One region of the Herbaspirillum seropedicae genome, then DNA from elsewhere that is predicted to be linked to it. Evidence: predicted binding sites of a transcription regulator. Region 1 holds the regulator's gene; the other holds the start of a gene.

Region 1 (3,411 bases):
GCCCAGGCGACCCTGGTTGATGCCGATGAGCGGGACATTGTAGGGCGCCAGCTGGCGCGCGATGCCCAGCATGGTGCCGTCGCCGCCGACCACGATGGCCACGTCGGCATGCTGGCCGATCTGCTCGGTGGTCAGGCTGTCATAGCCTTGCAGCGCGACGTTCTCGGCGGTTTCCGCCTCGAATACCACGGTGTGGCCATGCGACTCTAGGAACACGGCAATGTCCGACAAGATCTGCGCAATGCCGACGGCCTGGAACTTGCCGACGATGGCGACGGTTTTGGGTACGGCTGCCTGAACGGGTAATTTGATGGGCCACATGCTGCGGATTAGACCATAATTTGAGATGACATTGTAATGAAACCAAGCGCTTCCACCCTGCCCGCCTCGCCGGCCGCCTCCCCCATCCAGGCGGTCCTGTTCGACCTCGACGATACCCTATGGGCCATCGAACCCGTGCTGGTGCGCGCCGAAACCCTGCTCTACGACTGGCTGCGCCAGCATGCGCCCGCCGTGGCGGCGGCCCACACCATCGCCAGCCTGCGCGAGCGCCGCATGGCGCTGATGCAGACCGATCCCGCCTACCGCATCAATCTCTGGAAGCTGCGCCATACGGCGCTCTCGGAGGTCTTCCGTGAACATGACGTGGACCTGGCGCTGGTCGACCCGGCCATGGCCCTGTTCTCTGAAGCGCGCAGCACCGTCGCGCTGTTCGACGACGTGGAGCCGGCCCTGCTGCGCCTGAAGGGCAAGCTCACCCTGGGCTCGGTCTCCAACGGCTTTGCCGATCTGGAGCGCATCGGGCTGGCCGGCCATTTTGGGGTCTCCATCGCCGCGCATCGCTTCGGCCGCGCCAAGCCCGACCCGGCCATCTTCCATGCCGCCTGCGAAGCGCTGCAGGTGGCGCCGGGCGCGACCGTCTATGTCGGCGACGATCCCTTGCTGGACGTGCAAGGCGCCCAGCAGGCGGGTCTGAAGGCAGTCTGGATGAACCGCTTCGGGCGCGTGCTGCCCGAGGACATCCGGCCCGACGCCGTCTGCCGCGACCTGCATGAGCTGCATGACTGGCTGGAGGCGCAATCCGCGGCATGACGAAGGGGCAAATCAGGCCATCGGCGCTGGTGGCGTCACTTTTTGCAGAATAAGCCGCTAGAATATGCACCATGCAACTCGATAACCGCGCCCGCACACTGCTCAAGGCCCTGGTCGAACGGTACATCGCCGACGGCCAGCCGGTCGGTTCGCGCGCCCTGTCGAAACTGTCGGGCCTGGAACTGTCACCGGCAACCATCCGCAACATCATGGCCGATCTCGAAGAGATGGGCTTCGTCGCCAGCCCGCACACCTCGGCGGGCCGCGTGCCCACGCCGCGCGGCTATCGCATGTTCGTCGATACCCTGCTCACCGTCGAGGCCATCGACGAAAGCGCGCTGGAAGGCCGCCTGCAGGCCCGCCTGCAACACAGCACCTCGCCCCAGAAGATCATCACCAATGCAGCCCAGGTGCTGTCGTCGCTGTCGCAGTTTGCCGGTGTGGTGATGACACCCAAGCGCGAATCGGTATTCCAGCAGATCGAGTTCCTGCGGCTCTCCGAAAAGCGCATCCTGCTGGTCATCGTCGACCAGGGCGGCGACGTGCAGAACCGCATGCTCCTCACCGAGGTCGATTACACCCCCAGCCAGCTGACCCAGGCCGCCAACTACATCAACCAGCACTACGCCGGCCAGTCCTTCGACCAGGTGCGCATGCACCTGCAGGGCGAACTGCGCCAGTTGCGCGACGACATGACCGCGCTGATGCAGGCTGCCGTCGAAGCCGGCAGCGACGCCATGAGCGAAGAGGCCGACAACAACGTGGTCATCTCCGGCGAGCGCAACCTGCTGTCGGTGACCGACCTGTCGTCCAACATGAATTCGCTGCGTCGCCTCTTCGACATGTTCGAGCAGAAGACCGGGCTCTTGCAGTTGCTGGATGTCTCCAGCAAGGCCACCGGCGTGCAGATCTTCATCGGCGGCGAGTCCCAGCTGGTGCCCATGGATGACATGAGCATCGTCACCGCGCCCTATGAAGTCAACGGCCGCATCGTCGGCACCCTGGGCGTGATCGGGCCGACCCGCATGGCCTATGAGCGCGTCATCCCTATCGTCGATATCACGGCCAAGCTGCTCTCCAGCGCCTTGAGCCAGCATTGAATCCGCAGGGCGGGCCGGAATGCAAAAAAGCCACGTGAGGTACACGTGGCTTTTTTCATATGACAGCGCGGAGAGCTTGCGTAGCGCTTATTTCTTCAGCTTCTTGCAGTTCTTGCAATGACCGTAGAGGGCCAGGGCGTGGTCGGCGATCTCGAAACCGTGCTCCTGGGCAATCTTCAGCTGACGCTTCTCGATCTCGGCGTCGAAGAATTCCTCGACCTTGCCGCAGTCCAGGCAGACCAGGTGGTCGTGGTGCGAGCCCTCGTTGAGTTCGAAGACGGCCTTGCCGGTCTCGAAGTGATTACGCTGGAGCAAGCCGGCCTGCTCGAACTGGGTCAGCACCCGGTAGACGGTGGCCAGACCCACATCGAGATTGTCGGAAAGCAATTGTTTATAGACATCTTCAGCGCTCAAGTGACGCACCGAGGTGTTCTGGAATATCTCCAGGATCTTCAGGCGAGGTAAGGTAGCCTTCAGGCCGCTGGCCTTCAGTTCGGATGGATTGTTCGGCATGGTAGAGTGGGTTCCCGGGTTTTGGACTGGTCTCAAACAGGCGCGCGGGTCCCGCGGGGAAGGCCTGGGGACGGTTCCGGCTGGCTGTGGAGAAGCCTTTTGCTGACGGAACGCACTCATGCCTATTTAAGAAGTAAGTTCTAGCTTATCATATAGTGCTTTAGGCTCATGGCTCAACCCGGTTGAAAACTTTATGCTCATGCTTTCCCGTCTGAAGTCCCGTCATCATTCCGCCGCAATCGGCCTGGCCGCCTTGCTGGCGCTGTCGCTGGCCGGCTGCTCCTCGACCAAGGCCCCGGACCAGGCTGCGGCCGACGCCCAGGGCGTGAAAGTGAGCGGCAAGAGCAACAGCCTGTTCGGTTTCCTGCGCCCCTACCGCATCGACATCCAGCAAGGCAACTTCGTCTCCCGCGAGATGGTGGCGCAACTGCGTCCGGGCCTCACACGCGACCAGGTGCGCTTCGTGCTGGGTACGCCGCTGCTGACCGACATGTTCCACACCAACCGCTGGGACTACGATTTCCGCCTGGCCAAGGGCAATGGCGAGATCATGACCAGCCGCGTGACCGTGTTCTTCAAGGATGACCTGCTGGACCATGTGCAAGGCGGCCAGGACCTGCCCACCGAGAGCGAATACCTGACCCTGATCACCGACGCCAAGGTCGGCTCCAAGGCGAAATTGACCGACGACGACGTCAAACCTGCC
Region 2 (3,411 bases), 1.4 Mb from region 1:
CCTGCGCGGCGACCAGCAGCAGACCGAGAAGGTCGCCAAGGAATTCAAGGTGTTCTACCAGAAGGTCCCGGGCAAGCAGCCGGGCAGCTATACCATGGACCACACCGCGGGCAGCTACGTGTTCGATCCGCAGGGCCGTATCCGCCTCTTCGTCAAGCACGGCCAGGGGCCGCAGACGCTGGCGCATGACATCAAGCTGTTGCTGTCCTGATGGCTTGAAACGATATCAATCGTCTGGTTGGTCTGGATAACAAGAAAGGCGCCCTCGGGCGCCTTTGTTGTTGGTACTGCCGACTCGTACTGAGCCGCCAGGAGCCGATCAGGAATAGGCCTGAAGCGAGGTCTTCATCTTCTTCAGCGCCACCGCCTCGATCTGGCGGATACGCTCGGCCGAGACGCCGAACTCGTCAGCCAGCTCGTGCAGCGTCGCCCCGGAGCCATCGTCATTGGCCAGCCAGCGGGCCTCGACAATGCGGCGCGAGCGCTCATCCAGCTTGGACAGTGCGGCTTCCAGGCCTTCGGACTGCAGGCGGTCGTACTGCTTGGCCTCGATCACGCGGGTCGGCTCCGAATTGTCCGACGACAGGTAGGCGATGGGCGCGAACTTGTCATCTTCATCATCGGTGGGCGATTCCAGGGCGATGTCGCGACCGGACAGACGGGTTTCCATCTCGATCACTTCCTCGCGCTTGACGTCCAGGGTCTTGGCCAGGGCCTCGACCTGGGCCGGCGTCATCGCGTCCAGACCTTCCTTGTGGCTGCGCAGGTTGAAGAACAGCTTGCGTTGGGCCTTGGTGGTCGCCACCTTGACCAGGCGCCAGTTCTTCAGGATGTACTCGTGGATCTCGGCCTTGATCCAATGCATGGCATAGGACACCAGGCGCACGTTCTGGGCCGGGTCGAAGCGCTTGACGGCCTTCATCAGGCCGATATTGCCTTCCTGGATCAGGTCGGCGTGCGGCAGGCCGTAGCCCAGGTAGCCACGGGCGATCGAGACCACCAGGCGCAGGTGCGACAACACCATCTTCTGGGCGGCGCCCAGATCGTTCTTTTCGCGCAGGTCGCGGGCCAGCTTGACCTCTTCCTCGTGGGTCAGCATGGGCAGGCGGTTCACTGCCGAGATATACGCGTCGATGTTGCCCAGGCTGCCGGAAAAACCCAGCGCGAGTGCATTGGACTCGGCAGGCATGAGTGCAGTTTGTGCAGACGCAGTTTTCATGGATTCTCCTTGGTTCCTAACGGAAACAGTGTGAAGCGGTAGAGTCGCGCACCAGAGCCAGACTGGTCTGTGCTGCGACGCGATTTGATGCATGACCCCAAAAGTGGAGCATTTCGATAAGGTATTCTAGCACTCGTCACCCAGGAGTGCTAATAGCATGAAAGTGAAGGTTCAATAGCGACAAGCTATTGCTCTTCCGATGACCATTGCATTCTTTCCCCTCCATATTAGTCGTGTTCGGGCGACAAAAGTTGCGATCCGGGTCAACCGCGGCCCAGAAACTTGTAACAAATTTTGTGGCGGAAAAGGACGGGCGGGGATGAGGGGTGGCGAGGCCATGTCTGCCACCCACAGTCAGCAAGCAGACTCGTCAACAGACGAGAATATCCCTGCGAAGAAGACGGTCGGGCAGGCGAATTATTGTTGCAGCGCAGTTCGAACGCTAAAATTTCCCGCCAGAAAGTCCAAAGCCCGCTGCTGCGGGCTTTGTCCTCAATTTACAGGGGCACGACCGGTTGCCCGGAAAACCCCTGTCTCTATGCGTCGAAGTATAGCACTCTGCGTTTTGCGCTTTCAACCCATATGCAGAAACACTTCTCGACGCCGCGTCTGGCGGCCCTCGATAGCTTCTTTGTCACCACTTCGCACCGCGACGCGCTGGGATGCTATGCCTGGAACCAGGCGGTCAGCGCTGGCTTTCTGCCACTTCTGGCTGATGTCGAGGTTTCTCTGCGAAACGCTTTGCATCGTGCTTTATCCCAGTATTTTCACGCGGTCGACTCATCAGACTGGATGATGCCCCGGCCCAATCCGGCCCACGGCATCAATCCTGCGGCTCCTGTTCAGTTGCCGCCTGTCCACAAGCTCACGCCCAAGGCGCGCGAAGATGTGGTTTCGGCAATGGGAAAGATCAAGGCTCGCAAGCCGGCTGGCTACCTCGTGAGCCCGGATGATGTCGTCGCAGCCTTGCCCTTTGGTTTCTGGGAAGTGCTCATTGCCGGGCTGGCCCATCGGTCCCAGCCGCCCGGGTTGCAGGCGGCAATTCTGGCCGCGGCTTTTCCCTACGCGGCTGACACGGCGACTACGCCCTACGGCAGTCAGGATTTCAGGATGCGGTTGGTCAAGCTGCTCAAGAGAATCCGCGACATCCGCAACCGCATCGGTCATCACGAGGCATTGTGGAGCACACCGGAGTTCAATGTGTTCGGTGTACTGGGACACATCCCCCGCCGGCCCCGGCACACCGTGAACAGCCTGCGCAAGTTTGCGGAAAAGCTCTCCTGGTTTGGCGGCTGGATCGATCCGGGCATCTCGGCTTATATGCAAAACAATGACCACTGGTGGTCACTGCAGGTCCTGCTTCAACGGCAGGCGCTGGCAACTTATCGCGTGCTTGGGGGCGCAGTTGGCACTTACCGCCGTCTTCTGGAGGCGACCCGCACACCGGCCAATGGAACCATGCCTACGCTGCGCACACGGCACAAACGGCACAAACGGCGAATTGTCGACCGTTACTATTTCTGATGGGGATGCGGGTAGTTACGCTCAAGCCCCACGCGCCATCTGCCTGCGCACCGACAACATGGCCCCGAACAAGCCCAGCAATGCGCTCACTGCCAGCAGCAGTCCGATGGCCATCGGGCTGGGCAGGGCCAGCTGGAATTCGGAGGCATACAGATGGGCGAAATCCAGGATGGCCGCATTGAGCGGCTGCTGCGCCGCCACCACCAGCCCCAGCGCCACCAGCCCGGCGCACACGCCCAGCAGGGCGCCGGTGTAGTAGAAGGGACGATAGATGAAGGAATTGGTCGCCCCGAACAGGCGCGAGACCTCGATCTCATCGCGTTGCGTCATCACCTGCAGGCGGATGGTGTTGAACACCACCGCCACCACCACCGCACCCAGCGTGATGCCCAGGAACAGCAGCACCAGCCGCAGGATGCGCAGCAGCGCCGCCAGCCGCTTGACCCATTCGGAATCGATCTGCACCGTATCCACGCCGGCCTGCTTCTGCAACTGCTGGGCGATCTGATCCACCCGGCCCGCATCCATGGCGTTCTGGAAGCCCGGCAGGCGCAGCACATAGCTGTCCGGCAGCGGGTTGCTGCCCAGCGTGTTGAGCACATCGGCCAGCCCGGTCTTGCTCTTCAAGGCATCAAAGGCCTTTTCGCGCGGGATGAATTCGACCTTGC

Evidence for each region. The regulator HrcA, encoded in region 1, represses chaperone genes, less so after heat shock. The targets are predictions, from matches to a motif close to TTAGCACTCNNNNNNNNNGAGTGCTAA.
Region 2: rpoH (RNA polymerase sigma factor RpoH) is a predicted target of HrcA. The motif match lies at 1,346-1,372, and genes of this name have one in related genera.

Annotation. Positions count from the first base shown of each region.
Region 1 is NZ_CP011930.1:664,176-667,586, reverse strand. Features, by position in the region: gene ACP92_RS03055 (NAD kinase) at 1-321, opposite strand, end outside; gene ACP92_RS03050 (HAD family hydrolase) at 358-1,092, shown strand; gene hrcA (heat-inducible transcriptional repressor HrcA) at 1,164-2,192, shown strand; gene fur (ferric iron uptake transcriptional regulator) at 2,280-2,705, opposite strand; gene ACP92_RS03035 (outer membrane protein assembly factor BamE) at 2,899-3,411, shown strand, end outside.
Region 2 is NZ_CP011930.1:4,745,626-4,749,036, reverse strand. Features, by position in the region: gene ACP92_RS20690 (SCO family protein) at 1-211, shown strand, start outside; gene rpoH (RNA polymerase sigma factor RpoH) at 320-1,219, opposite strand; gene ACP92_RS20680 (Abi family protein) at 1,640-2,743, shown strand; gene ftsX (permease-like cell division protein FtsX) at 2,765-3,411, opposite strand, start outside.